Regions from separate parts of the Ruegeria sp. HKCCD7296 genome, predicted to be linked through region 3. Evidence: riboswitches for the same ligand, from Rfam matches in the RefSeq annotation. Region 3 holds a riboswitch; each other region holds the start of a gene.

Region 1 (10,079 bases), on a different contig from region 3:
CTGGGCGATTGCGTTGACGAAGCTTCTGTCGGTGAAAAACACGGTTGCGCCCGGCACGTCGCGCTCGTTGAACCCGATGGCCGTGGCATCATAGCTTTTGCCGTCCAGATCAAAGCGGATCGGATAGCTCTCACCCTGTTTAATGTCGCCCCACGCCTTGTTGTAGACTGCGAAATACCCGCGATTGCCCAATGCGTCGTAGCCCAACCTGACCACCGAGAGATCCTGATACACCGTCTGGATCAGACAGCCATTGCCAAGTGCTGGGTCCATCATGATGTTCCAGCCTTCGACGAAGCCCTTGTCGACAAGTTCCTGCGACAGGGCGGTGGTTGCAGTGAAGGTGGCGAAGGTGAGGGCGAGAAGGCGGGTCATAACGTATTCCAATCAAAGGGATCAAGTCTGAGGCATTCTACTACGCGCGCACGGAAGGCAAAGGCCCTTTTGCTTTTTAGCGACCTTTTTGACTCCGGGTCTTGATCCATGCGCAAGGGTGAACCCTGCTATGAAGGCTTGGCCAGCAACTTGAAACCCGGACGCTGACCCATAGTTTTATGCCGAAACAGATTCAGGAGCGTTCCATGTCTCAATTTCCAAGAACCTTTTCACATATCGGATTGTCGGTTCCAAATGTGGATGAGGCTGTAAAATTCTACTCCGAGGTCCTAGGGTTTTACGTCATCATGACGCCCACGGATGTGGTCGAGGATGACTCGGATATTGGCGTCATGTGCACGGATGTTTTTGGTCCGGATTGGAAAAAACTACGTATCGCACATCTGGCGACTGCGGATCGCATCGGGATTGAGCTTTTTGAGTTTGACGGGAATTACGCGCCCGAAAACAACATCGATTTCCGCAGAAATGGAACGTTTCACTTTTGCATTCAGGACCCTGACGTCGAAGGTCTGGTCGAAAAGATTGTGCAAGCCGGTGGAAAACAGCGGATGCCGATCCGGCACTATTATCCCGGAGAAAAGCCATACCGCATGGTCTATGTTGAAGACCCATTTGGTATCGTATTCGAACTCTACAGCCACTCGTATGAGCTGACCTACTCGTCTGGTGCTTACACCTGAAGCCTGCGAGCATGCTTTGATAAGCGTTAGGGCGACAATGCAGTTGTCGCGCTGGTCCAACACGACCCGCTATATTTCCTTTCGCGCCCTGAGTGCCGCGGTGATTGTCCCGTCATCCAGATAATCCAGCTCTCCGCCAATCGGCACGCCCTGAGCCAGTGAGGTCAGGCGGACCTGCCCCTCCAACTGATCGGCGATGTAGTGGGCTGTGGTTTGGCCATCGACGGTGGCGTTGAGCGCAAGGATAACCTCTGTGATCCCTTCGGCCAGAACCCGATCCTTCAGGCGCGGGATGCGCAATTCGTCCGGGCCAACTCCGTCCAGCGCCGACAGCGTGCCGCCCAGAACGTGATAGCGGCCCTTGAACACGCCAGCGCGTTCCATCGCCCAGAGGTCGGCCACGTCTTCGACGACGCACAGCTCTCCGGTTGCGCGGTCCTCGCTGTTGCAGATGTCACAGATATCGGTGGTGCCCACATTGCCGCAATTCAGGCATTCCCGAGCGGTGATTGCGACCTGCTGCATCGCGTCTGAAAGGGGCGTCAGCAGCAGGGCGCGTTTTCGAATCAGGTGCAACACCGCGCGGCGGGCCGAGCGGGGGCCAAGGCCGGGCAGTTTGGCCATCAGGTCGATCAGATTGTCGATGTCGCTGTTCGAACTCACGGTCTGTCCTGCGTATCGCCGGAGGGAAGCTCCGGCGAATCCAATTGTGAAATGATGAAAATCAGAACGGCAGCTTGATGTCTGCGGGCAGGCCCATGCTTTCGGTCAGCTTGGCCATTTCAGCCTGAGAGCGCTCGGCAGCTTTGGTCTGCGCGTCCTTGATGGCAGCCAAAATCAGGTCTTCGACCACTTCCTTGTCGTCACCGTTGAATATCGACGGGTCGATGTCCAGACCTTTGAGCTCGCCTTTGGCGGTCGCCGTCGCCTTGACCAGACCAGCCCCGGATTCACCGACAACCATCATGTTGTTCAGCTCTTCCTGCATTTCGGTCATCTTTGTTTGCAAGTCCTGCGCGGATTTCATCATCTTGGCCATGTCGCCCAGACCGCCAAGCCCGCCGAGTCCTTTCAGCATAGGTATTCTCCTGTGTCTCTGTTTGGTCTCTAGATACGGCCCGTCGAAGCGCGGCACAAGGGTTGTCCCGCCGGTCGGAGAGGTCTTTCAAACCACGCGGACGTCGTGCAAGCCGTCTGTCTCGGTAACCGAGCAGCAGATCGATTTCAGGGTTCTTGGATGGTCGTAGTCCCAGGGACGACCGCGATGCATTGTTGCGCGCTCGTCCCAGATCAATACATCGCCGACGGACCAATGGTGCGAATAGACGTATTCGGGCTGCGTGCAAAACGCGATGGCTTCGTCCAGTAGGGACTGACTTTGTTCATGCCCCATGCCTTCGATGGCAAAGGCGTGCGAGGCGATGAACAGGGCTTCTTCTCCGGTTACCGGGTTCGGCCAAATCGCGCGCCATGGGCGATCTGGCCATCGCGTCATTTTTGGCAGCGCAGCGAGGTCGGCTGAAATTTTTGAACGGGAATGCGACAACCGGTGCCAGATGATGGCGTCCCTAAGAACGGATTTCAGACGATCTGGCAAATCCGCCCAAGCGGCGCGGGTCGATGCGATCTCGGTTTCGCCGCCGGATGGCGGGACGACTTTTGCCGTCAGAATATTGATCAGCGCCGGCGTCGGCAGGAACGTGCTGTCTGTGTGCCACAACATGTTGGCCTGCAAATCCAACAGGCGCAGATCGTCTTTCGCACGCAGCCCATCCTTGGTTTTGTTTGTCAGTTCGGGAAGCTGAAACTCAACATCGCGACCCGCTGCCATGGCTTCACGGTTTTCCAATGGCCCAAAAAGTTCGGCAAGGCGAATGTGGTCCGCATCAGATATCGATTGGGCCGGAAACAAAAGCACAGAGCGGGTTTCGAATGCGCGCCGGATTTCCGGAAAGTAACGCTGTTTGGTAACGTCGCGCAAATCCAGGTCGTGAACGACCAATCCGAAACGTGGGTGCAGTGGTGATGTTCGCATGAAATCCCTCCCTGACATCATGGAAGGGTGTACCTGTTTGAAGGGTCGATCTGCTTCGTTTGCGACACGGGATCGAGCGCTTTCGGGTCAGTCTTCTTCGAACGGGTCCCACTCATCTTCAACTTCAGGAAGCGCTTCGGTCTCGACCTGGGCGGCGCGTTGTTCCGGCGTCTCGATCTTTGTGATCTTTGCCTTGGGGAATTGCGCCAGCACCGCCTGAACCAGAGGATGCTTTTCAGCTTCGGCCTTCAAGGCCAGCTCGGCCTCATCTCGCACTTCGGCAATTGTCGGAGCATCCCCGTTCGAGACGATCGAGACAGCCCATCTGTTGCCTGTCCAGCGTTGCAGGGCAGAGCCCAGCCGGGGCGCAAGGTCTGTCGGTGCCTGCGTGGCTGGGGTGAACTCGATCCGACCGGGCTGATAAGACACAAGTCGCACGCCGTTTTCCACTTCAACCAGAAGCTTCACGTCGCGGTTGGCGCGGATCAGTTCGACCACGTGCTCAAAGGTCGGGTACCGGGCCAGGGCCGTCTGAGCATCCTGTGCCAATGCGGCAACCGGCGCGCCGCTTGAACCACGTGGGGCCGAGGCGTATGTGGATGCGGGGGTGGCGCTGGCCTGCGCGGGTGTTGCACCCTGCCGAGACATCAAGGTGCCGCCGCTGGGTCCACCTGCCGGAGGCGGCGGGGCGTCCTGCAGCCGTTTGACCAGTTCTTCAGGGCTGGGCAGATCCGCCACATGAGTCAGGCGGATAACGGCCATCTCAGCGGCCATCATGGCATTGGGCGCGGCCGAGACTTCTTCGAGCGCTTTCAGCAACATCTGCCACATCCGGGTCAGAACGCGCATCGGCAGGGCCTCTGCCAGGTGCTGTCCACGGCTCCGTTCGTCCGGAGAAACGGTTGGGTCTTCGGCGGCGTCTGGCGTGATCTTCACGACGGACACCCAATGTGTGATCTCAGCCAGATCGCGCAAGACAGCCAATGGGTCAGCACCTTCTGCGTATTGGCCGCTGAGTTCCGTCAGTGCGCCTGCGGCGTCGCCCCGCAGGATCATGTCCATCAGGTCCAGAACGCGGCCACGGTCCGCAAGGCCCAGCATTGCGCGAACCTGTTCGGCAGTGGTTTCACCCGCCCCGTGCGATATCGCCTGATCCAGCAGCGAGGTTGCATCCCTTGCAGACCCTTCCGCGGCGCGCGTGATCAGCGCCAGCGCATCTTCTGCGATCTCAGCGCCTTCCGCTGACGCGATCTTTTGCAGAAGGCCGATCATATCCTCGGGTTCGATCCGGCGCAGGTCAAAGCGCTGACAGCGCGACAGAACTGTGACCGGCACCTTGCGGATTTCAGTGGTTGCAAAGATGAACTTCACATGCTCGGGCGGTTCCTCAAGCGTCTTGAGCAGCGCGTTGAAAGCGCTGGTCGAAAGCATGTGGACCTCATCGATGATGTATATCTTGTAACGCGCGCTGGCGGCGCGATAGCGGACACTGTCGATAATCTCGCGAATATCGTTCACGCCAGTTCGGCTGGCGGCGTCCATCTCCATCACATCGACGTGGCGGCCTTCCATGATAGCTGCGCAGTGTTCGCATTGGCCGCAAGGTTCGGTCGTCGGGCCGCCATTGCCGTCGGGCCCGATACAGTTCATACCCTTGGCGATGATCCGTGCGGTGGTGGTTTTACCGGTTCCGCGAATGCCGGTCATGATGAAAGCCTGCGCAATCCGGTCCGCTTCGAACGCGTTTTTCAGGGTGCGCACCATGGCATCCTGACCCACCAGATCGGCAAAGGTTTCCGGGCGATATTTGCGGGCGAGAACCTGATAGGCGGGGCTGGGCGTGTCGGTCATGTTTTCTCGGTCGGATTCGGTGCTTCGGCTCAGCGTAGTGGTCGCTGCCTTCCGCGTCCACTGCGAGGCGCGATGATTTTTGATTTAGATTCTGACCGGATTCGCACTAAGCTGGTCCAACAAAATTTATGGTGCATTTTCGTTAAGAGTTCTTGGTGGAGGACACTGGTTTATGTCGCAACTGGTTATCTATGCCCTGCAAGTCGCGGGGGGTACACTTGCCCTGACATCGATGCCCGGACGGGGCGGGGATTATGAAAGGGATCTGGATACGATTGCCGCATGGAAGCCGGGGCTGGTTGTTTCAATGACAACGGACGTCGAGATGCTCCAAAACGGGGCGCAGGAATTCGGCAGCGATATCCAAAGCCGCGCCAGCCGGTGGGTGCATCTGCCGATCGAAGACTTTGGCGCCCCTACGCCTGCAGTTGAAGAGGCGTGGCCCTCGATCAGCGCGGCCGCCCGGCATGCTTTGACGGGTGGAGGGCGGGTACTGGTGCATTGTCGGGGCGGCTGCGGCAGGTCGGGAATGGTTGTTCTGCGGCTGATGGTCGAATGCGGCGAACAGCCAGACAAAGCCCTGGAGCGTTTGCGGGCGCTGCGTCCTTGTGCCGTGGAAACAGACGCCCAATTGGCCTGGGCAGCACAGAATTTTCAGGCTCAAGTCGTATAGTCTTAGGCCGAAATCTGTTCAGGCGCGTGCACGGGTTTGCGAGGCCGCAGCTTTGCAACGTCGATCATCGCGCAGGGTGGGTCTGTAATGATGCCGGATGGCAAGGTGCTGAACGTGTTTCCAAAGATCAGATCGGCGTAAGCGTTCAGGTCCTGCGGCTCTGCTTCAGGCTGTGTATCGCAAAAGATGCGAATTCTGTCTGATTGCGCTCGGAAAGTTGCGTGGCATCCTTGCGTGCAATGTGACAATTCACTGCCACCTTCGAACTCGAACCCGTCGCTTGTGGCGGCTGTGGCCTGCTTCATCGCCTCGGAAATTGAGCGTGCCAGCCGCGCCAGGGCAGGGCAGGTTTTGCCCGTCCGCTGACACACCGTTGCACTGTATTCATGCGTCTTCGTCTTCCAGATCATCCTGCGCCCTCCGCGCGTGGTGGGCAGGAGAGTTGGGTCAGGTGGGACGGCAACGTGCTGTCAGGACCTGCCCGGACACCCCGCCCGAGTTTCGGTTTCAGTTCCGATGGCAGGTCTCCTGACTTGCGGGTCATGGCTTTGCCGACCTTCCCAGCCTTTGGGGCCAGTGGTGTTTTGGCATCGCTCACCGCTTACAGTTGCGGGGGCAGTCGCGGATTTGGTTTGCGCCCGGATGACCAGACTGAACCGCACCGTGTTCCCTTTTCATCCCGACCCCTTGTGGGGGACAGGAACCATCACACAATCGCTAGCGTCTGATCCGGTTCCGAGTCAAGCTGATCTTTTACCCCGACGTGTGGTCATGCTGGATGGGGGGAACGTTCCTCTTTAGTGTTTAAAAAATTGAAGCCAAGCAATTCAGTTTTTCAGTGCAGGGTCAGGGATCATGTTGGACGCAGAGCAGACGGTGTCGGCTGAAGATTTCCTTTTCCCATCCGGGTCCACGACCCTTGCAGCACGGTTGTACCGACCGCTGTCAGAGCCTGAAACCGTGGTTGTGCTGAATAGTGCAACGGGTGTGCCGCGCGACTATTATCGCCACTTCGCGCATTGGCTTGCGGCAGAGCGAGGCATGGCATGTCTGACCTATGACTACCGGGATTTCGGGCATTCTCTGACCGGTCGCATGAAAGATGCGCGTGCGACAATGGCGGATTGGGCCTTGATCGATATGCCAGCGGCGCGGGCGGAAATGCGCAGGCGTTATCCCGATGCGCAGCAATGGACCATTGGTCATTCCGTTGGTGCGATGCTGGGGCCTGTTCAGCCCGACATCGACCAAATCGATCGGATGATTTGCGTGTGTTCGGGGCTCGTAACCCTCAGTGATCACCCATGGCCTTACCGTGGATTGGCCGGTGTTTTCTGGTATGGACACGCACCGGTACTGGTCAAAGCACTTGGCTATCTGCCGGGAAAGGCGATCGGGTTTGGTGCGGATTTGCCGGCCTCAGTCTACTGGCAATGGCGCAAATGGTGCACGGCTCCTTTGAATTATGTACCTGAAATCGGACAAAACCTTCCTGAGGCGCGTTGGGACGGCTCCGGTAGACCCGTGGATTTGTTCACTTTCGAGGACGACCAGATGGTCCCGCCCGAAGCTGTCTGGCGGCTTGCCGACCTTTATGGCGCCGAGGCTAAGCGGCACCTGCTTAGGTCTGATGACTTCGGATTGTCAGAGATTGGCCATATCGGAGCTTTTGCTCGGCGTAATGCGGCAGTTTGGCCGAGCCTGATCGCGTGATCAGGCTCGACTTTTGAATTACCGAGCACCTTTCGCTTAGCGCCCTTTATGCAGTTTTCGATCCTTCATGACACCCCGCACCATCTTACCGAACGCTTTGTCCCGTGCCCGGGATTGGGCGACGGTTTCCGAGTTGCGCTGATCTTCGCGCCGAAGCTTTCGCCATCGATCCAAGCGGGCAGGGTCAAGCACGCCTTGTTTGATCGCCCGCTGTACGGCACAGCCTGGTTCGGATTCGTGCTGACAATCTGAAAAACGGCAGTTCAGGCCAAGTTCGGTGAGGTCCGAGAACACCTCGTCGATACCGTCCTGAGCTTCAAGCAGACGCAATGCGCGCATTCCAGGCGTATCAATCAGCCAGCCGCCGTTGCGCATCCGATGTAACGCGCGCGCCGTGGTTGTGTGCCGACCGCGAGCGTCGTTCTCGCGAATACCTGATGTCGCCAGATCCTGATCGGTCAAGCCGTTGGACAATGTTGTCTTGCCAACACCTGACGACCCAACCAGTGCTCCGGTCTGGCCTTTGGGGCACCAGGATAAGACCTTTTCCATTTCCGTTAGGTCCAGCGCGTTGATCGCCAGAACTGTCAGAAACGGGTCCAGAGCCTGCACCTGTTCCGAGAAACGATTGGGGTCATCCGATTGGTCAGCCTTTGTCAGGACAACAACCGGGTAACATCCTGCCTGATGTGCAAGTGCCAGATAACGCTCTAGCCGGGGCAGGTTGAAATCAGCGTTGCACGAACTGACGATGAACAGCACATCGACATTGGCAGCGATCAGTTGCGTCGCAGCGCCTGTACCGGCGGCGCGTCGGTGTAACAGGCTGCGCCGGTCGAGTAGATGTTGCACGCGATTGTCGTCGTCCGTGAGAACCCAGTCTCCGACGGCATAGCTGCCGGTCGATTGATCAAGGGTCAGCAATGGAGTTTCGCCCTGCGGGTTCAGCCCGATCAGGCGGTCCCTATGAACGGAAGCGATGCGAAAAGGCGTGCACGAAGGATGAGCCGCGTGTTGCGCGGCAAAGTGAGAGGACCATCCAAGGTCCGAAAGTGAAGAATTCATTGGTCTGCCTGTTGTCAGAAACAGCAATCCCAACGGATGGCGATCGCGCATCCCCGGGTCATGTGTTCAGGCAGTCAGCAAGTAGTGTGAGATCAGAACCGCGCTGCCCGAAGGGTTTTTGTTACAATCATAAAGCCCTCCTGTGGCTAAGGTTCATGAAGTGAGAGGTTGGACATCGACCCAAGCGGGGCTCGTTGTGGCTGCTTCCTTCCGGACCTGACCAGGTTGGCGAGGCGCTCGCCCGCGCCAACCTCTCGAGTCTGGATATAGGGAAGGTGTGGGCAAAAGACAACCCGTCAGAATGTCAGGCGAATACGTTCGAACCCATTGGAATCTGATTCCAGCAGTCTGGCTTTGAACGGGCGCAATTCGTTAATGTGTTTTAACGCACCCGGACCGGTTCGAAGCACGGATTGTGTACCTGTTTGGGGTGCCAGCACAAAAGGATAAGGTTGCTGCGCGATTGGATCAGGCGGAAGGCGATCGGACAGGTAATCCCGCACCAAATCCTTGATGTCCAGCGACGGCAGATTGATGCGTTGGGCCGTGGAAGCGGCGGGGAAATGCCCACCACCGCTGACGCGGTAATTGTTGCTGGCCAGCACTAATCTCTGTTCAGGAAGAACCGGCTGGCCTGCGTATTTCAGGTCGCGAATCCGTCTGTTAGCAGGATCGATCATGCGCCCCTCGGCGTTGAAGCGCGCTGGTTGCGACGGATCAATTTTATAGGTCAGGCCAAAGATGACGTCGAAATTGTACCCGGCGCGTTCGGGGTTGATCAGATCCGTTTCGACATCACAGGCAAGCTGGTTGAACATGCTTGCCGACATTTCAAGCCAGTCCAGCACATCTGCGCCGCTGATCTGGATGGCACGCAATTCGTTGGGAAACGGATACAGATCCGCAACATGACGCAGGCATATTTCTCCTGCCGGAACATCCGTAAAGTGCCTGGGGCCTGCGCGGCCGCCGCTTTTACCGGGAGCCACGACTGACAAAAGCGGTAATTCGCCCGGGGCGGATCCATGCAGGAAAGGACGCAGAGCTGCAGCCTGTGCCGCGGCAACCAGGGCCAGCCCGCGATCTGGTGCGCAGAAGCTGAAATAGCTGTGCATGGTGTCAGCCACGTGCGCCACAGGTTTGGCCACTGCGCGACGGGTTTGACGATGGGCATTGGCAACAAGGCGCACCAAGTCATCGTCTTCATCGACCTCAGCGCCATTTTCACAGACAGGGTGCAGTTCAACGTGGCAATCCGTAACGCTGAACCCGGCATCTGGCCGAGGTGTAACAACCAGATCGATTACGCCAAGATACGACCCCGCGGAACCGGCCATGACAACCGGTGTTTCATGTATCAACCCTTTTTCCTGATCGAGATACGAGGCGTCGCCGTGGCCGCCGCCTGGAAAGGTCAAGTGAGTGTGCCCGGCGACAATTGCGTCGATTCCATCTATAGCTGCCAGGGGGATGACGGCGTTTTCCATGCCTTCAGAAGCATCCGCCGGACCCAGGCCTGAATGGGCCAACATCACTATCAGATCACACCCTTGATTGCGCAGAAGCCCAGTCAGGTCGCGCGCGGTTGAGAAGATACCGCTGGCTGTTACCTCTCCGTTCAGGTGATGTTCTTCCCAGCGGACGGTCTGGGGGGGAAGACCAG
Region 2 (10,079 bases), on a different contig from region 3:
TTCATTCCAGGCGATCATAAAGACATAGAGCGAGACCGAGGCCAGCGCAGGCAGGCTGAGCGGCAGGGTGATCTTCCAAATCACGGCCAGACGCGACAGACCATCCATCAGACCAGCCTCTTCCACTTCGGTGGGCAGACCACGGAAATAGCCTTGCAGCATGTAAAGCGCGACGGGGATCGTCGTGACCGGGTAGATCATGACAATGCCGAGGATCGAGTTCCGTAGGCCCGTAAGCGAAAACGCGATATAAATCGGCAGCGCCAGAACGATCATCGGAACCATGTAGATCAGCAGGATCGACCGCGAAAACGCCTTTTGCCCTTTGAACCGGAACCGCGCCACCGCGTAGGCACCGGGGACACTGAACAGCAACGTGATGAATACTGTCAGGACCGAGACGTAGAAGGACGTCCAGAGATAAGTGCCGAAATTGAAGTCGCGGAACAGCTCGGTATAGCTGCGGAACAGTGCAGTGCCCTGGCTCAGATCAACGGAAAAATCCAGCGGGTTCTGCAATAGCGCCTGCTGAGATTTCAGGCTGGTCATCACCATCACATAGAAGGGGATGACGACAATTGCCGTGAAAAAGATGTACCCGAATCCGGTGCAAAAGCGGATCACCGCATCTTCGAATTCATGGCGTGTCAGTTCGGTGAAGGGCAGTTCCTTAAGGATCTCGGCCAATGACAGGTGCATGACAACCGCAACAGCGATGACAGTAGTTAGGCTTGCCTGCAGCGTCGTATCCGGACCAATCAGAACGGGACCCAAACCGCTTAGGCAAGACAAACCCAGCAGCACAGAGATCGCCAAACGCGCCGGAGCATGACGCGCCGGAAACGCAACATAGGTAAGACCTGCCACCGCGCCCCAGATCAGGCTCAACCCCACCTGCGGGCGAAACGCTGCGCCCGTGGCGAAGGACATGGTGACGGAAACGGTGGTTGAAATGATGACCAACCAGAGTGCGCCCAGAACCGGGCCAGTGATGAAACCTTTGCGCATCACAAACCCTCCTCACGGCTGATGAAGCGGAAGAAGACAAAGCTGAAGGCGATCAGGCACAGCAGGATGACCACGGCCACCGCCGCGCCTGCCCCGATGTTTGAGATCGCAAACGCCTGCTCATAGACATTCACAGTCAGTGTGCGGGTACCCGCATTACCACCGGTCAGCAGGAAAATGTCGTCGAACTTGTTGAACGTCCAGATAAAGCGCAGAAGGAACAGTACCGACAGGATGCCCAACAATTGCGGGATGCTCAGCAACCAGAACTTCTGGAAGGGCGACGCTCCATCCATATCAGCGGCTTCATACATGCTGCTATCAATGGATTGCATCCGCGCCAGAATGAACAGGAAAGACAGCGGGAAATAGCGCCAGATTTCGAACACCGTGACCATGATCAGTGCCAGAGGGCGTTCGCCGAAAAAGTTGATCGGCGCACTGGTCAGACCCATCTGGATCAAGAGCGCATTGGCTGAACCCGAAAACGGATCAAACAGCGTGACCCAGGTAAAGGCCACCGCAATGACAGGAGCGACATAGGGAAACAAGTAAAGGCCCCGGATGACCCCCTGCCCTTTGAAGCTCTTGTTCAGCAAAAGCGCTGCAAACAGGCCCATAACCAAGGCGCCAATGGTCCCGAACACCGTGTAAAACAACGTTACCCAAAGCACGCCCCAGAACTCAGCTCCGTCAAAGACGCGAGCATAGTTTTCGAGGCTGAATTCAAAGTTGGTCAGAACGTTCGGTCCACTACCAGTCAAACGCGGTTCTGACGCTTCGACCACGTCTTCAAAGGCATCGGGATCGCCGTCGACGGCAACAGGAATGCGGATACGCTCACGCTGGCCCCCTTCCAGAGTGCCGAAGTCACAAAACAGGTCCTGCCCGTCCAAAACGCAGGGGGCGGCAACGTCCCCCGCAACGACACCGTCGGGCAGAACGTCACTAAGGGTGACGCCGTCGATTGCGATCTCCTGACTGGAGTTGCGCAGACGGTATTCAATCCGCAGATCGTCGCCCGATCCGCGCAGGCTTTCACGCACAACCGGTGCGGGTGGGCGGAGATCGGACAGGGTAAATGGCTTGAAGCTGATCCAGAAGATTGCCAGCAAAGGCAAGATCACCACAAGCGATACGCTGATCACGGTCGGAGCCAGCAGCGTCCAGGCCAGACGCGCCTCGCGTTTGGCTAACGCCCCGGTTCCGGTCGGTGGGGTGGCCGAAGTCATGGGGTACCTCGAAGGGTTAAGTGCAGCGGCGCGCACGCCGCTGCAGATGCCACTTGATTACTGAACCTTCGCCAGTTCTTCGTTCATGGCTGCAACCGCTGCGGCTGCGTCGATCTCGTCATCAATGTACTGACGTACAACACGATTGATGGCCTGAGAGTTGATCATTTTCGACGCCAGCGCCAATTGACCCTCGGCTACGCCCCAACGCTGCGCCACGTCCAGACCACCGACGATCTCATCGATCATCGCCTGTTCATACAACTCGCCCAGAGGGGCCTTACGGTCGACACCGACAGGCAGTTCCGCCCAGGCTTCAGAGAATGCAGTCGGATTGTCTGCATTACCACGGCGCACGGGGAACTTACCCTCAGGCGCAATGGCCAGCGTCTGGGTATAGCCGTCATCCATGGCAAACCTTACGAATTCCATGGCCGCGTCGGTGTCCGCATCATTGGTGATACCGAAATACCGCACGTCGCCCCAGGCCGCGCCATCGGGGTTCGACGGGCCCGACAATTTGGTCACGATACCGGTCTTGCTGGCCAGATCGCGCGATGTCGGGTCGTCGTTGATGGTCGGAGGGGCGCTGTCCCGCAGACCGGCCAGTTCATCAAGAATGAAAGGCGACCAGATGATCATCGCGGCTTTACCGTCGAAATACAGCTCACGCGATTGCTTCCAGAAAAGTTCACCCGGAGGCGAGGCTTTGGAAATGGCCTTGTAGAAATCCAAAACCTCGGTGGTCTTGGCCTCATCAAGCGGCTGGAAGCCATCGGGGCCAACCGGGCTGACGCCGTTTGCCAGGAATACATGCTCCAGCACCTGGCTCATGAAGTTCTCGTCAACTTTTGTGGCCGAGACAAAGCCATACATTTCTGGCGGGTTGTGCAGCGCCTCAAGTGCGGCCTGAATATCTGCAAAACTGTCGGGCGCTTCCAGACCGGCCTCTTCAAAAAGGTCCTTCCGGTACACAACCATTTGCGTCCAGCCATCCACCGGAACCGAGGCGGTTTCACCATTGAACGCAGCCATGCCCAAAGCACCCGGAGCGAAAGTATCAGCGCCCAGTTCTTCGATCACTTCGGTCGCAGCTTCGGTGTCCAGAATGCCAGCTTCGGCCCACGGCAGGGCGTACTGCAACGGGTGGTAGACCACATCTGGCAAGTCACCTGCGGCAAAAGCTGCTGTCGCGCGGGTGCCCAAATCTGTTTCTGTGACAGGGATCACCTCAACGGTCGTGCCGGTCTGCGCCTTGAACTGGTCGGCCATTTCCTGTTGTTTCGCCAGACGCTCGGGCTGCTCTTCGGTCGTCCAGAAACGGATCGTGTCCGCCTGTACCGACATTGCCGTCAGCGCCATTGCCAACGAAGAGCCGAGCATCAGCTTGGCTGCTTTTGGTGTAAGTTTCATGGTCGGTTTCCTCCCCGATTGTCTTCCATGGATCGTTTGATTTTTTTCGCCAACTCGTTCGAGGTCAGCAGCGGCGGTCCGTCAGAGTCGCGTTCAATCAGCACCGCCTGACTGAGTTCGCGCAAAGTTGCGGGTTCTTCTCCTCGGGTCTGACGTATCAGCATCGTAGCAAGGCGTTCACCTGCCCGTTTAGAGTCGACGCTGAACGTCGTTAGCCCGGGGCTGGCGTATTGGCATTCCGGGACCCCGTCATATCCAAGAACCGAGACATCGCGCCCGATCTCAAGGCCAAATTCTGCGCAGACAGAGTAGCTTCCCAGTGCCGCTTGGTCTGTCGCAAATACAATCGCGGTCGGCGGGACAGGAAGACGCAATAAAGCGCGCGCTTCAGCGGCCCCTTCTTCGCGGGTGCGGGCCCCTTCGCGTATCAATTCGGGATCAACTGGCAATCCTGCGTCCCTAAGCCCGTCGACATAGCCATCCCGACGCAGGTGGCTGTAGTTGAACTTTGGATCACTGCCGACAAACCCGATACGGCTGTGACCAAAACGGGCCAGACGTTCGACCGCGTCGCTCATGGCTGTTTCGCCGGAAATATCAAACCACGACGTATCGTCCTGAAACCCGACCTGACCATAGCCAGTCCGCCCATAAAGGATGAACGGCACCTGCAAGTCCTTCAGGTATCCAACGCGCGCATCATCGACTTCGGCTCGCGGCAGTATAAATCCGTCGGCCTTACGTTCTTCAACCAAACGGCCCAGCATGTTCAGCATGTCCTGTTTCGACTTCGCGGTCGAAATTGTCATCGTCCAGTCAGACGCACTGGCAGCTTCACAAGCCCCTGCCAGAAAGTCTTGGAAAAACGGATTGTGCCGATCCGGTTCTTCACTGTTGATGACCATTGCAATGGCACGCACGCGCCCCGTTCGGATGGCCTGAGCGTGGCTGAGCGGGCGATACCCCATCTTGCGCGCCGTCACCTCAACCCGCTTTCGCGTTGATTCTGAGATGTCGGAATACCCATTCAATGCCCGCGACACCGTGCTTTTCGAAAGGCCGAGTTGATCGGCCAGTTCATCAAGCTTCACCCGTCCAGTCGCCGAGGCGCGCCGGGATCGGATTTGTCGCTGTCGCGTGTTGAGATTCGCTGTCATTCCATCATTTTGCGTTTCCGAAACCGGTTTCGGCAATGGAAAAGTCCAATTTTTGTGCGTATTGTAAATTTCTGGTTTCACAAGCCGGGATACTTATGCTTCGGCATCAAATCTGAGGTCACCGCACTGATTGTCAGACAGTGACACTGATCACCTCTATGCACCGAGCCGCAACTACACGGCAGAAACACCTTATTGAAATTCGGTATTGCCCTAAGCGATGCCGCAAACGAGAGTTGACCGTGTACAAGTTTTTCTGCCATCAACGCGCCATGTTCGGTTCCGGGGACTCACCCGGAGGCAATAGGGAATGCAGTGCGGCTTTTTCTTCGCCAATTCTGCAACTGCCCCCGCAACTGTAAGCGGCGAGCGCGGCTGATCGTGCCACTGGGATATGCCCGGGAAGGCCAGCCAAGCGTTTTGACCCGCAAGTCAGGAGACCTGCCGAACATGCGCCCTCGGAATGGGCGTTGATCGTCGGCGACGGGGTGTGCGCCGAAACTGTTTGCTTATTTGAGCAAATGGTTTCGCATTCCCCAATGTCAAAAACCAATGCGTGCCGGGGAAGGCGCGACGTGAGAAGGACTTGTTTGTGAAACACTTTTTGTTGGCGGCAACAGCTGCCATTGCATTGCCTGCGATGGCTCAGGCTCATTTCCTGCTGGAATACACCGAAGATACCATGATTGATCGTCCTGGTGACGTTCCGGTCAAGTTGGTCTTCTGGCATCCGTTTGAAGCCGGGCACGTGATGACCCTGGAAAAGCCAGAAGAATTTTATGTGATCCACAACGGCGAAAAGACCGATTTGTTGGGTACGTTGGAAGAAACCACGTTCGAAGGCCCCGAGAACACGGCCAAGGCCTTTTTGGGCTCGGTTCCAGTGAAACGTTCTGGCGATTACGTCGTGGTAACGGTACCTGCGCCTTATTACGAGGAATCTGAGGATATCTATATCCAGCAGGTCACCAAGGCATATCTGAACCGAAACGAGCTGCCCACCGACTGGGACCAGCCGCAAGGTTTGGCTACCGAAATACTGCCGCTGAACAAGCCCTATAACATCATCGCTGGCTCGACCTTCACGGGACGTGTATTGAGCGAGGGCAACCCAGTGGCTGGCGTAGAGATTGAAATCGAATACATGGCCGCGGAACCCGACTTGGCCGGAAACGGCGCAAAAAACGCAACTGCTTCCCCACTGCCAGGCGGCGCACTGGTCGCAATTTCGGACGAAAACGGCTATTTCACCTTTGGCGTGCCAAAAGCAGGCTACTGGGGTTTCGCAGCGTTGGGTTCGGGCCCGAAGACTGAACATGAAGGCAAAGAACTAAGTCAGGACGCTGTGATCTGGATCCGCGCCTGGGATCTGGAGTAACCCATATGCATATTGTGGACGGAGCCCTTTCGAACCCTGTTGTGATTGGCGGCGCAATCGCGGCAGCAGGCGGGATCGCCATGGGGCTGAAATCGCTGGACCTGGATCGCATTCCCACTGCAGGGGTGTTGTCAGCCAGCTTTTTTGTCGCCTCACTGATCCATGTTCCGATCGGCCCGTCCTCTGTGCATTTGATCCTGAACGGTCTGGCCGGGCTTTTGCTCGGCTGGGCGGCCTTTCCGGCGCTTTTTGTTGGCTTGCTGCTTCAGGCTGTGTTCTTCGGCTTTGGAGGACTGACAGTGCTTGGGATCAACACAGTCAACATCGCCCTTCCGGCGGTGCTTACATGGATAATCTTCGGTCGTCTGATCGCCAAGGGCACGCCTGTTCAAGGAGCAGTTTGGGGCGGCATAGGCGGCGCTTTCTCAATCGCAGCTACGACGGCTTTTGTCGCAGTATCGCTGGCGCTGTCGGGCGACGAATTCCTGCCGGCTGCGAAGCTTGTGTTATTTGCTCACGTCCCTGTCATGGCCGTCGAAGCGGTTCTGACCGGGTTCGCCATTTTACTGGCTCGTCAGGTTAAACCAGAACTCTTTTATAAAGGCGCATCGGCATGAGGCAACTGCTCGTTGTTATTGCGTTGTCACTGATGCCGCTTCCTGCGCTGGCCCACAAAGTTATCGCAGGGGTCTTTCCTGCAGGCGATGCAATCGAAGGCGAATTGGGCTTTTCAAACGGCGATATGGCGCAAAACCAAAAAGTCATCGTGTACGGGCCCGATGGTGCTGAGTTGGGACGAACACTGACCGATACAGATGGTTTCTTCCTTTACACCCCGACCAACCCGGTAGAACACACGTTCAAAGCAGACTTGGGCGCGGGGCATGTGGCAGAAGTCACCATGCCTGCTGCCGATGTCGCGGCGATAATGGGTGTTGAAGCTGACGTGGTCGAAACTGCCGCAATGATTGCCCCTAAGGAAGGTGGGACGCAGGTGACTGTCGCATCATTGACGAACGAAGAACGCGCCGCAATTGCTCAGGCGGTCCGAGACGAAACCCGCCCGCTGCGACGCGAGATTGCCTCCTATCGTGAACACAATGATCTGCAAACGATCCTGGGTGGCATCGGTTACATCATTGGTTTGTTCGGAATCGGCTTTTACATCGCCGCACGCAAGAAGATGACCTCCTGATGGCCCACGCCCTGGAACCCCAGGCCAAGACATTGGCCGAGACTGGTACGGGTGCATCCTTTTGGGTGATCCAAGGCTTGGATCCTCGGATGCGGATCGTGGTGGCGAGTGTTTTTTCCATTGTCACGGTCTCGCTCAGCACCATTCCAGGGCTGATTGCGGCATTGGCTGTTTCTATCGGAGTGCTGCTGATGTCTCGCCTGCCCATTCGCCGAACGCTCAAACGTATGGCGATGATGGACAGCTTTATCATCTTCATGTTGGTACTTTTGCCATTTACCACGCCCGGGGATGCGATGTTCAACTTGTTTGGGTTTCCGGCCAGTTGGCAAGGCCTTTGGAAAGCCACTGAGATTGCGCTGACAGCTAACGCCGTCATATTGTCCCTGATGGTTCTGGTTGGAACGATGGAACCGGTTACGCTTGGCCACGCGTTGCATAAACTGCGCTGTCCCGAAGCACTCGTCCACCTTCTGATGTTTACCATTCGCTACATCGAAGTTTTACGCGTGGAATATATGCGCCTGCGCGCGGCGATGAAGGTCCGTGGGTTTCGACCGGGCACTAATTGGCACACGTATCGCAGCTTTGGCTATCTGGTTGGCATGATGTTGGTCCGCGCCATCGAACGGTCCGAGCGAATCTTAGCAGCGATGAAATGCCGAGGGTTCTCTGGACGGCTTCTCTTGCTGCAGGAATTTAACCTGACCCTGCGCGACTACGTGTTTGCGGCGACTCTATGCATAGTGTGCATTGGGCTTCTTTGTCTGGATTTCGCATGACGATCCTCAAGCTGGAAGACATTCATTTCGCCTATCCCGGTCAAGCACCCGTACTGGACGGCGCCTCGCTTACGCTTGAACCAGGGCAACGCCTGTCGATTGCAGGACCTAACGGAGCAGGGAAATCCACCCTGTTTGGAATTGCGCTTGGTTTGCAAAAGCCAACCTCGGGTAGTGTGATCGCCCTTGGAAAAGATCGGCGCACCGAGGCCGATTTTCACGAGGTTCGCCGCGAGATCGGACTGGTGTTTCAAGACCCTGACGATCAGCTGTTTTGCCCCACTGTGGCAGAAGACATCGCGTTTGGGCCTCTCAATCTAGGGCGCAACAAGGACGACGCTCTCGCCATCGTCGACAGAGTTCTCTCTGATCTAGACTTGATGCACTTGCGTGATCGCATAACACATAAATTGTCGGGGGGCGAAAAGCGTCTTGTGACCCTTGCCACCGTATTGGCGATGGAACCCCGGGCACTGTTATTGGACGAACCAACAAATGCGCTCGATATCCAGAACGAAGCCCGCCTGCTGGAGATACTACAGGGTTTGCCACAGGCCATTTTACTGGTCAGCCATGCGCCATCCTTCCGTCAGGCATTGGCCCCGGACACGCTTGAATTGAGAAACGGTAGACTTGTCGCCGCGGGATTTTGAACTGCTGCGCTTTGCCGACGATTGGTCAACACATCGGCCCCCTGCCCCTCATCAGGCGAAACGGTATACGGAAAAGGCCGGTAAGCCCGCGCAGTGGTGCCCATGGATGTCGTTTCAGCTTCGATAGCGCTGTCCAGTGCTTTGCGGAACAGTTTTGCGCCCTTATCCAGACCAAGATCAATATAGGGTGTCTTGGCGTGCTTAATACCCAGATGCACCTGCTCCAACACCCCTTTGTCTTCGAGAAACGCCATCCGCATGCGTCATTCATGAACTTTAAAACCTCTGCGTTATCGGGGTCTGTGTTTCGGTGCTGAAACCAAAAGTACCGGGTTCGGTCCTCGTCAAACGGCGTCATGAAATTGTACGAGATATTGACTTAGATCTTGTCGAATGGGGGTTGCCATAGCCACCGGTTCCAACAGGCGCGTAAACGGATCTGTTCAGCGCGATAGCAGGCAGGCACATCTCGTAATGCTGAAGCCGGTCGCAATCGCTCGGAAACGACACCGGGGTGCCATCTTCCTGCCGGAAGAAAACGATGTTCTTAGCCAGAAACGTTTCGGCCTTCAGCACGCGCCCGATATTTTTTCTCAAGGCCACAACTTACCAGCAATTTCTCAGAAACATCGATTGCCCGCCAATCCATCATTTGGCTTGCTAAAGTATGGGCGCCCAAACGCCGCCATGCCATGTCAGAGTAGTAATGGGTTGTATAAGCCTGACTAATTTCAAACTGAAGCCGGCGGAGGGATGTCAGGTTGCGCAGCAACCTCGGAATGAATCCAGCTCAAGAATTCGGCAACCTTTTCGCTACCCTTGGTTTCGTGCGGTCGGACCAGCCAATAAGACAACGGCGATTGGGTCATTTCCGCAAAGGGTCGGACCAAACGCCCGTCTGCCATCATGTCAATGACCAAAGGCTCGCGCCCCAGTGCCACACCTAATCCTTCAATCGCCGCCTGAACAACCATGTTTGACTGCCCCAGTCGCCGTGTCCGCAGCGCGGCTGGCAAGGTCAGGCCACAGCGCCGCGCCCAGAATTCCCATGTGGGGCTCGCCGCTCTGTGATGTAGATTCTCGTCCACCAACATCGTATGACGTGCGAGGTCATCGACCTTGCGAAGGTCCGGCAACAACGACGGCGCGCAAACCGGAAACAGCTGCTCTGTCATAAGTAAATCGACCTGACAGCCCGGAAAATCGCCCAAGCCATAGCGAATTCCGATATCCGCATCCGCACCGGAAAACGGGAATTGTC
Region 3 (10,079 bases):
CAGGGTGGTGCCGGGCAAACACACTGGGATACGTTTGCGGCCTCACCTGGAAACGTGGTTCGTGGAGAAAATGGCGATCTCGCCTGTGATCATTTGAACCGGTTCGAACAGGATTTCGATCTGGTGCGCGAGGCGGGGTTTGACTGCTATCGGTTCTCAACCAGTTGGGCGCGGGTGATGCCGGAAGGTCGCGGGCAGGTAAATCAGGCCGGTTTGGATTACTATGATCGACTTGCCGACGCGTTGCTGGAACGCGGAATACGGCCCTGCGTAACCTTGTATCATTGGGAGCTGCCCTCGGCCCTGGCGGACCAGGGGGGGTGGCGCAATCGCGACATTGCAGGATGGTTTGCAGACTTCACCGAGGTCATCATGGGCCGCATCGGGGACAGGATGTACAGTGCCGCACCGATCAACGAGCCATGGTGTGTCAGCTGGCTAAGCCATTTCGAAGGTCATCACGCCCCGGGCCTGCGCGACATCCGCGCAACGGCCCGCGCGATGCATCACGTTTTGCTGGCGCATGGTCGCGCCATTCAGGCCATGCGTAGTCTTGGGATGAGCAATCTGGGCGCGGTGTTCAACCTCGAATGGGCAGACCCGGCCGATGACAGCGTCGAGGCGCGGCTTGCTGCGGACCGGTATGATGCGATTTACAATCGGTTCTTTCTTGGTGGCGTCTTCAAGAAACAGTACCCCAAACTGGTGTTGGATGGGCTTGAGCCACACTTGCCATCTGGTTGGCAGGACGATTTTGAAACGATTGGGACTCAGGTCGATTGGTGCGGGTTGAACTACTACACCCGAAAGTTGATTGCCCCGAGCGATACCGCGTGGCCCAGTTTGACCGATGTTCCCGGACCACTGCCAAAAACGCAGATGGGGTGGGAAATTGACCCTTCCGCCCTGACCCGATTTCTTATTCGAGCACAGAAGGACTATACGGGCGGGCTACCAATCTATATCACCGAAAACGGAATGGCGAGCGCAGAGCGCGTGCGGGATGAGGACCGTATCGAATATCTTGATACACACCTTGCAGCCGTGCTGGACGCTTTGGCACAAGGTGTTCCGGTTAAAGGCTATTTTGTCTGGTCTCTGCTGGACAATTACGAATGGGCCTTCGGGTACGAGAAAAGGTTTGGACTGGTGGACGTGGAATTTGAAACTCTGGAAAGAACGCCCAAAGCGTCGTTCGCGGCGCTGAAATCCGCCCTTTCAGAGGGGCAGAACGTCTCTCTTCCGTTAGCGCAACCATCTGGTTCTGTGCATGAACACTGGAATTTGGTTGCAGACATTGGCGGAACAAACACCCGTCTTGGCGTTGTGACAAATGGCGAGCTAACGGACCTGCGCAAGCACCCTACGGGCACATTGGACGATCTGCTGAACGCATTTCACTCTCTGCGAGATGAGGTTGGCACAAATCCTCAGGCGGTCGTTGCTGCTGGGGCTGGTCCTGTAAGAAACGGAGTCATCCGTCTTACAAACGCTAATCTGGACTTGTCCGAGGTTGAACTGGCGCAGGCGACCGGGGCGGAGCATACTTTTGTTATTAATGACTTCACAGCGGCAGCTTGGTCAGTTGCTGACGTCAAACAGAACGAAGTTTCGGTTTTGCAAGGTCAGGCGAAACCGCCTGTGGGCACGCGTTTGGTGGTTGGCCCCGGCACTGGGCTTGGTGTCGGAGCTTTGTTGTTTTCTGAAGGGCATTATCACACGGTTTCCGGCGAAGGCGGCCACGTGGGACTGTATCCGCGTCACCGCGACGAGGTAGAGATCTTTGAAGCAGCCCGCCGAATTGCACCTGAATGCTTTTTCGGGAACAGCCTGGCTCTGGAAGCGGAAATGTTCCTCAGCGGAACGGGCTTGCCCATCCTGTATCAAGCCGTTGGATTGGCGGCTGGAAACGCACAGCCTTCATTGCGATCTGCCAAAGAGATTTTGGCCGAAGCCCGCGATGCCTCGGACCCCATCGCAGTCAAAACAGCGCAGATGTTCACCACGCATCTGGGCGCACTTATGGGCGACATGGCAGTTACTCTGATGCCTGCCGGTGGGGTGTTTCTTGTGGGCGGCGTCGCCGAGAAAAACCGTTGGCTCTTTGATCAGGACTTTAAGGATGCGTTCAACGGCGGTGGACGTTTTAGTGAGTTGCGAAAGTCATTGAACCTGTACGTCTCAGAACAAGCCGAATTTGGCATCATTGGTGCAAACAACTTTTGCAAGAACGCCCTCAAGCGTTAAGCGACGTGCCCCACAAGAACTCCAGGAAAGGACTGTCGAATGATCTTGTGTTGCGGGGAAGCCCTGATTGATATGATCGCCGAGCCGACAGTTTTCGGTGCGCACGGCTTTGTTCCGCATACCGGCGGGGCGATCCTGAATACAGCAGTCGCCATGGGGCGTCTAGGCGTATCTGTGGGGATGCTGACGGGCATTTCAACGGACATGTTCGGCCAGCAGTTGATCACCGCATTAAACGCCAGTCACGTTGATACATCGCATGTGATCGTCTCGGATCGCCCCAGCACACTTGCCTTTGTTCAACTTCAAGATGGGCACGCAACCTACAGCTTTGTCGATGAAAACACGGCTGGGCGTATGTTGACGCCGGAAGATATGCCAGATCAGCTTCCAGCAGTCTCTGCTTTGTATCTAGGGGGTATTAGTGTGGCGTGTGAGCCCTGCGCGGATGCCTACGCGTCATTGTTGAAGCGTCATGGTGGCGAACGTGCGGTGATGCTGGATCCGAACATCCGTCCGGGTTTCATCGAGGATCAGGCCCGGTTTCGAACACGCCTGAACCACATGATCGCGCAATCCGATATCGTCAAAGTTTCCGACGAGGATCTGGACTGGATCATTCCCGGTACCGAGCCCGAGTCGGCGAAAGCCGCGTTGTTGTTGCAGGCCGGGCCAACGGCCCTGATAGTGACCCGGGGCGGTGATGGCGCACATGGGTATCTGGCAGATGGATCAAAGGTTTCGGTGCCGGTGAAACAGGTGCAGGTCGTAGACACGATCGGTGCCGGCGATACGTTCAATGCTGGTGTGCTCACCGCACTCAGCCGTGCTGAGAAACTGACCAAACAAGGCGTGCGAAACCTGACCCCAGAAGCGTTGCGCGCGGCCATGGAACTGGGAGCCGAAGTCGCCGCTGTAACCGTATCCCGTGCCGGGGCCGAGCCGCCCTGGGCGCATGAGCTTTAATTCTTGGAAAAACCAATGAAACGATCCGAAATTAACCGCATCAAGTCCGAAGCGCAGGCTTTCATACAATCCTTTGGAGCCGTGTTACCACCTTTTGCCGATTGGTCGCCCGATCAGATGCGAAGTCCTGTAGCTGAAACGATCCGCAGTCGGGGGCTGGGCTGGGACATCACCGATTACGCTCAGGGTCGGTTTGACGAACTCGGCCTGTTCCTCTTCACTCTGCGCAATGGTGAGGTGAATGATCTGAAATCAGGTCGCGGGATGTTGTATGCGGAAAAATTGCTGATCTCGAAAGATAAACAACTGTCTCCGATGCATCGTCACATCGTAAAGGCCGAGGACATCATCAATCGCGGCGGGGGTGATCTGGTGCTGGAGATTTACGCATCTGACCCTGACGGGGGCATCGACCGGAACACGCCAGTGACGGTACCCAGCGATGCCTGCCCTGTTACGTTGCAACCAGGTGAGCATTTGCGGCTGAAACCGGGGCAAAGCGTGACCCTTATGCCGGGTGTCTGGCACGCATTCTGGGCAGAACACGGCGATTGCCTTATTGGAGAGGTTTCGACTGTGAATGATGACCGTACGGATAATGTCTTCGAAGATTCCATCCCTCGGTTTTCACAGATCGAAGAAGACGCTGCGCCGGACTTCTTGTTGGTTTCCGACTATTGATATCAACCAGGCTAGAACCGGCCAACGTGAATGTGAGCCGCGCCCAGATGTTTTGGATCGGCTCGACTGCTTCTCCTTCTTGACAAGTCCAGCACCGCCAGCCTAGCTGAGTTGGATGGTTCCGAAAGGGATGAAAATGGGAATACGGTGCGGCGCTGTATTGCGCCAAGTCCGTGACTGCCCCCGCAACTGTAAGCGGAGAGCGACGCCACTGCGCCACTGACCCCGAAAGGGTTGGGAAGGTGGGCCAAGCTTTGACCCGCAAGTCAGGAGACCTGCCATCCGATGTTTAACCAACCCGGGGCGGGGCGTCCTGGAAGGAGGCTTTGATGGCACGGTTTTCGCGTGTTTCCATTTTTGGCACCTTCTGTCCGCGCTTGGTTTCAAGCAGAGCGGACAATGCAACAGGTGACTGATAGCTTTATCCTCAACCCCAATACCTATTGTGCTGTGGCCTCGCGAAAAGATCGCGATTCTCAAAATAGTAATGTTATAACATTGTATTGTAGTTTGATCAGCGGTAACCGGTGCGCACAATGACGAAAACTGCAGATCATTTCCTACTTGTATGCACGACATGCACAGGCGCGATGTCCACCGATCAAGTGAGTGGCGCATTGGCGCGAAAACTGCCCGAAGGGTTTGCAATCCGGGAGGTCGCGTGCATGGCGGGCTGCGACCGGCCAACCACCGTCGGTTTTCAGGCACCGGGCAAGGCGCAGTATTTGTTTGGTGACATCGTTTCGGAACAGGATCTGGATGCAGTGGTGGAATTCGCCGGGCAATATCAGCTCAGTTCCGATGGTTGGACAAACGCAACTGACCGCCCGCTAACACTGTTCACCAAAACCTTGTCGCGCATGCCTGCCTTGCCATCGCAGAGGCCGTCATGAGTTTCCTGGCTGTCGAAAACCTAGAATATTATGCCTTGAACGGTGATGTGCTGCTTCAGGATGTGTCCTTTGGCTTGGAAGAAGGATCAATTCTGGCGATTGCGGGACCGAATGGGGCTGGGAAGACTACGCTGCTCAAGCTGCTTTGCGGAATCGAACGTATTGCGCTGGGTGATGTGCAGATAAAAGGTCAAAGCCTGCGCACCTTGTCGGCCCATGAACGCGCGCGGACGATCGCTGTGGTTGGCCAACAGGAAATGCCGGATAGTCGGTTGCGATTGCACGACTATGTTGCACTTGGCCAAATTCCGATCAAGGCTGACAAGTCCGCGTCTGAGCACAGGGAAGATCTTGACCGGGTTTTGGAAACAACGGGTTTAATGCACCTTTCCCGCAAACCTATGGGTCAGCTATCGGGGGGTGAGAGGCAACGGGCGCATATCGCACGTGCGCTGGCTCAAAACCCGTCTCTGTTGTTTCTGGACGAGCCGACCAATCACCTAGACCCGGATGCCAAGGGGCACATGTTGTCTTTGGTCGCTGAATTGGGCGTGACGGTTGTCATGATCGTCCACGATCTGGTCATGATCCCGGAATTTGCCACTCATGTGGCGTTAATGAAATCAACACGTCTGACAGGGTTTGGCCCTGTCAACGATGTTCTGACAACGGATCGTGTCCGCGACACGTTTGGAGTGGATTATCTGTGTTTCCAGCATGAGGGCCGCATGATCCCTGCTCTGGATATTCGAAAACGTAAACTGTCATCATAACAGGAGCTTACAATGATGCAGAAACTCTGGCCTGTGGCTGTGTTCACTGGCCTGGCAAGCGGCGCAGCCGCGGATGCCATTACAGTGGACAATTGCGGCGAGCCACTGGTTTTTGAAACAACGCCAGAACGGCTCGTTGTTCACGACATGAACATGACTGACATGGCGTTTGCTTTGGGTCTGCAAGACAAGATCGTCGGCCTGACCGGCATCACAGGCTGGTACAAGACCAGCCCGGATTTTGATGCACAGCGCGGCGACATCCCCGAGTTGGCTCCGAAATATCCTACAGTTGAAAACCTTGTCTCTGTCGAACCCGATATGTTTTTCGCTGGTTGGTATTACGGAATGCAGCCAGGTGGCGAAGTGACCCCAGACACGCTGGAACCCTTTGGCATCAAGACCATGGTCTTGACCGAAAGCTGCGTGCACCTGAACAAAGACCGCCCCGAAGCCAGCATGGATCTGCTGTTTGACGACGTCCTGCGTTTGGGCCAGGTGATGGGTGTCGAGGCTAAGGCGGAAGACCTTGTCTTGGGCTGGAAAGTCCAGTTGGATGCCCTTGAGGCAAAAACCGCCGATCTGGATAAACCTCGTGTTTTCCTGCTGGACGGGCCGGCAGATGCGCCTTTTACCGCAGGTAAATTCGCCATCCCGGACGCCATGATTGCCGCTGCGGGGGGTGTAAACGTCACACATGACATGGATACCAGCTGGGGTCGCACCTCTTGGGAAACCGTGGCAGCCGCAAACCCGGAATTCCTGGTGCTACTGGACTATCAAACAGGAAATGGTGCAGAAGATACCTTCCAGTTTCTGAAAGATCATCCTGTCATGTCACAAACCGATGCAGTCAAGAACGCGCGCTGGATCGGCCTGCGTTACGAGGAATTGACACCCGGACCGGCAAATATTGAAGCCATTGAAAAGATGGCCAATGCGATGCATCCGGAGACCAACTGACATGGTCCATTTGGGCCGATCGATCTTGCTGGGGGCGGTCATTCTGACCGCCCTTTTGCTGCTGTCTACGATCTATGGCACAACCTCGATCCCAATGGCCGAGGTCTTTACCGCCATTGGCTTGGGGACCGGCCTGACAGAAGGTGAAATGTCCCCGGTGCATCGGATCGTTTTCGACCTTCGCCTCCCCCGAGCCTTGTTCGCCGCTGTGATCGGCGCAGGGCTGGGCGTAGTTGGCGTGGTTTTGCAAACAACCACGCGCAACGATCTGGCCGATCCGTTCCTTTTTGGCCTGTCCTCGGGGGCGGCGGCTGGGGCCGTTCTTGTCATAACGGTCACTGGCGATGTGCTGGGGGTCTGGACCCTGCCTTTGGCGGCGTTTTGCGGGGGGCTAATAGCCTCTGGCATTGTTCTGGCTCTGGTTCAGGGTTTGCGCACAAGTGCGCCGGAAAAGCTGATCCTGGCCGGTTTGGCTGTGTCTTTCCTGTTTTCCGCGATTACAAATTATTTGATTTTTTCCGGCGACAGTCGTGCGGCGCATTCGGTTATCTTCTGGATGCTGGGCGGATTGGGTCTTGCCCGATGGCAGACCTTTCCACTGGTCCTGACCGGGCTTGCCCTGATCCTAAGCTACGCGCTTTATCGCAGTCGCTGGCTGGATGCCCTTTTGACCGGAGATTTCACTGCGTCGTCACTGGGAATTCCCGTCCAGGGTCTTCGATTCCGAATGTTCTTTGTGGCTGCGTTGGCTACGGCCAGTTTTGTGTCCGTGGCTGGTGTCATCGGATTTGTTGGGCTGATGGTGCCTCATATTGCGCGCGGCATTGCTGGTACGCTGCACCGAAACCTGCTGATTACCTCGGCCATCGTAGGGGCGATTCTGCTGACGCTGTCGGATATTCTGTCCCGCCTGCTCTTGGCCCCACAGGAACTGCCCGTGGGTATCGTGACAACGTCTATCGGGTCTCTTTTTGTTTTCCTGTACCTGTTCAAATCCGCGCGTGGTGACTGACCTCAGACACCGTCCTGCGTGTCCGATCCATGCGACAAGAGCTCTTGCACCAAAGGGTTCGGGAACCGGCGTTTGAACGTGATCGCGTGGAAGTTTTCCTTGATTTTCGGGTGCTCTTGCGCCTCGACCAGACGACCCGAAATCAACTCATCCTGAACAACGATCGGAGCCACCAGAGCCAGCCCGATATCCTCCCGTGCAAGCAGCCGCATCATCGCCATGTCGTCCACCTCGGCTGCCACCTGAGGGCGCACCGACATGCGGCTGGCCATGGCATCAAAAGCCGTGCGGACACTGTTGTTCGTTGTGGGCAGGATGAAGGGTTGTTCTTCCAATAGATCCCGTATTGAACGTGTCGGTTTCAGACGATCGGGGGTTCCGACGATGCTCACCGGTTGTTCGGCCAAATGATGAGTGACAAAGCTGGTCAAACTGTCGCTTGCGGGTTCGTGGTTCATCAAGACCAGGTCGAAATTCAGCGTTTCGAGCCCCTCCAGCAACTCGCTTGGGCTACCGGACCTTAAAATAACCTCGACGTCTGCGCGCGCCAAAATGGGCCGCAAAAAACGAATCTGAAAGTTGCGAGAAAGGGTGGACTGTGCCCCAACCCTAAGAGCTTGCCGCGTATTCCCCGCGTCCTGCAAGGTTGCCACAAGTTCCTGACCTGTCGCAAAAATCGCATCGGCGTGGTCCAGAGCGATATGTCCGGCTTCGGTGAGATGCAGCTTGCGGCCCCGGCGTTCAAACAGCGGATGACCAAGCCGGTCTTCCAGTTCTTTTATCTGCACCGACAAGGCCGATTGAGAAAGATTCAAACGCTGCGCCGTGCGGGTCAAGTTCCCGTCATGAGCGACGGCCCAGAAGTAGCGCAGGTGATGATAGTTGAGCGGCATATCGTTCTATTTATATGAACGAAACACATCAAACAATGTATTTTTCTTATGTTGCACTGCGAAATATGTCGAACGGAACAAGTCGAGTCAGTATCGAACGTCAAGGGACACACGCATGAGTTACCTGCTTCTACCCCTCCTAAGTCCAATGATCTTGTTGGGATCTGCATATTACTGCAGCCGACATCCGGGGATGCGTCCGGGCAATTTGCCGAAAGTCGCAGAATGGGCGGCCCTGGCGGCATTTGGCGTGTCTGCCTTGGCGGTCATGCTGCTAATTGCAAAAGGGTCCGGGACCTCGACGATGATCGGCTTTTGGGGAGTGGGCCTTTCGGTCCGGTTGGATGCTGTAAGCGCCACAATGTTGATTCTGGTCAGTTTCATTGGCTGGATCGTATTGCGGTACTCTGCAACATACATGGACGGAGAACCAAGGCAGGGTGCCTTTAGCGGTTGGATGTCTGTCGCGCTGGCCGCCGTTCTTTTGTTGGTGATGTCCGGCAACATCGTCCAACTGCTGGTCGCCTGGATTGCAACAAGCCTGGCACTGCATCAACTGCTGCTGTTCTACCCCGAACGTACCACGGCACAACGCGCAGCGCGCAAAAAGGCTGTTGTGGCGCGAATCAGCGAAGTTGCGCTTGGTCTGGCCGTTGCCTTGCTGATCATCGGCTACGGCACCACCGACATCGCTACGATCCTGTCAGAAGCACAGCCGACAGTAACCACAATTGTCGCCGCCCTGTTCATCGCACTGGCGGCCGTACTGGCTTCGGCCCAGTTCCCGGTCCATGGGTGGCTGACCGAGGTGATGGAAGCACCAACCCCGGTCTCGGCCCTGTTGCATGCGGGCGTGATCAATGCGGGCGGGTTTCTATTGATCCGCTTTGCGGATGTGATGCTGGTGGCTCCTGGAATTATGGCCTTGTTGGTCATGCTGGGCGGTTTCACCGCGCTGTTCGGAGGCTTGGTCATGCTGACGCAGCCCGCGGTCAAGACATCCCTGGCGTGGTCAACAATTGCCCAGATGGCGTTCATGATCATGCAGTGCGGTCTTGCCCTGTTCCCGCTGGCGCTGCTGCACATTGTGGCGCATTCGCTCTACAAGGCCCACGCCTTCCTGAGCGCGGGTGAAGCTGTGCGCAACGTGGCCGCCATTCGCCGTCCGGGGCCGGTGGCAGTACCAAGTGCCCGCAATGTATTGCTGGCCTTTGCAACCGGCATTCTGATCTATGGTGCGGTGGCTTCGGTGTTCGGAATCGACGGGAAATCTGTTCAGGCCATTGCCTTGGGTGTGATCCTGATCTTTGGCGTCGCCTACCTGCTGGCGCAAGGCTTTGCGGATGCAGCGCCCGGTGCGCTGACCCGGCGCACTGTCATCTATGCGGGTGCAACATCGGTCAGCTACTTCGTTCTGCAAATCGCTGCGCAGAATCTAACGGCGGGCACCCTGCCGCCTACGCCTGCTGCAGGACCGCTGGAATGGGCTTTGATCGTTCTTGCGCTCATCAGTTTTGGCGCCGTGGCGCTGGCCCAATCGACCTTCCCGCTCTGGGCCTCGCATCCGGCGGCGGCGGGAATGCGGGTGCATTTGTCCAATGGACTTTATGCCAACGCAATCTTTGATCGGCTGCTGGACGGGTGGTCCACG

The links. Region 3 has a riboswitch for cobalamin ahead of GS632_RS07505 (DUF1636 domain-containing protein). Riboswitches for the same ligand answer to the same signal wherever they lie in the genome.
Region 1: it holds a riboswitch for cobalamin, as region 3 does, so the genes downstream of both, GS632_RS00235 (hypothetical protein) here and GS632_RS07505 (DUF1636 domain-containing protein) in region 3, are expected to answer to the same signal.
Region 2: it holds a riboswitch for cobalamin, as region 3 does, so the genes downstream of both, GS632_RS17295 (DUF4198 domain-containing protein) here and GS632_RS07505 (DUF1636 domain-containing protein) in region 3, are expected to answer to the same signal.

The regions. Positions count from the first base shown of each region.
Region 1 covers NZ_WVRF01000001.1:48,528-58,606, reverse strand. The annotation lists gene GS632_RS00270 (hypothetical protein) at 1-375, opposite strand, end outside; gene GS632_RS00265 (lactoylglutathione lyase family protein) at 582-1,079, shown strand; gene recR (recombination mediator RecR) at 1,149-1,742, opposite strand; gene GS632_RS00255 (YbaB/EbfC family nucleoid-associated protein) at 1,804-2,157, opposite strand; gene GS632_RS00250 (TauD/TfdA family dioxygenase) at 2,245-3,114, opposite strand; gene GS632_RS00245 (DNA polymerase III subunit gamma/tau) at 3,202-4,965, opposite strand; gene GS632_RS00240 (protein-tyrosine phosphatase family protein) at 5,138-5,638, shown strand; gene GS632_RS00235 (hypothetical protein) at 5,641-6,048, opposite strand; cobalamin riboswitch at 6,139-6,361, opposite strand; gene GS632_RS00230 (hypothetical protein) at 6,494-7,351, shown strand; gene rsgA (ribosome small subunit-dependent GTPase A) at 7,388-8,416, opposite strand; RNA gene ffs (signal recognition particle sRNA small type) at 8,575-8,673, opposite strand; gene GS632_RS00215 (bifunctional 2',3'-cyclic-nucleotide 2'-phosphodiesterase/3'-nucleotidase) at 8,713-10,079, opposite strand, start outside.
Region 2 covers NZ_WVRF01000014.1:123,448-133,526, forward strand. The annotation lists gene GS632_RS17275 (carbohydrate ABC transporter permease) at 1-1,008, opposite strand, end outside; gene GS632_RS17280 (carbohydrate ABC transporter permease) at 1,008-2,240, opposite strand; gene GS632_RS17285 (ABC transporter substrate-binding protein) at 2,298-3,653, opposite strand; gene GS632_RS17290 (LacI family DNA-binding transcriptional regulator) at 3,650-4,810, opposite strand; cobalamin riboswitch at 5,071-5,274, shown strand; gene GS632_RS17295 (DUF4198 domain-containing protein) at 5,403-6,188, shown strand; gene cbiM (cobalt transporter CbiM) at 6,194-6,805, shown strand; gene GS632_RS17305 (cobalt ABC transporter permease) at 6,802-7,383, shown strand; gene cbiQ (cobalt ECF transporter T component CbiQ) at 7,383-8,165, shown strand; gene GS632_RS17315 (energy-coupling factor ABC transporter ATP-binding protein) at 8,162-8,818, shown strand; gene GS632_RS22025 (hypothetical protein) at 8,755-9,072, opposite strand; gene GS632_RS17325 (LysR substrate-binding domain-containing protein) at 9,550-10,079, opposite strand, start outside.
Region 3 covers NZ_WVRF01000004.1:53,093-63,171, forward strand. The annotation lists partial or broken gene GS632_RS22085 (GH1 family beta-glucosidase) at 1-1,221, shown strand, start outside; gene GS632_RS22090 (ROK family protein) at 1,267-2,247, shown strand; gene GS632_RS07495 (carbohydrate kinase) at 2,287-3,213, shown strand; gene GS632_RS07500 (D-lyxose/D-mannose family sugar isomerase) at 3,229-3,894, shown strand; cobalamin riboswitch at 3,994-4,192, shown strand; gene GS632_RS07505 (DUF1636 domain-containing protein) at 4,431-4,787, shown strand; gene GS632_RS07510 (ABC transporter ATP-binding protein) at 4,784-5,560, shown strand; gene GS632_RS07515 (ABC transporter substrate-binding protein) at 5,573-6,523, shown strand; gene GS632_RS07520 (iron ABC transporter permease) at 6,525-7,535, shown strand; gene GS632_RS07525 (LysR family transcriptional regulator) at 7,538-8,428, opposite strand; gene GS632_RS07530 (proton-conducting transporter membrane subunit) at 8,544-10,079, shown strand, end outside.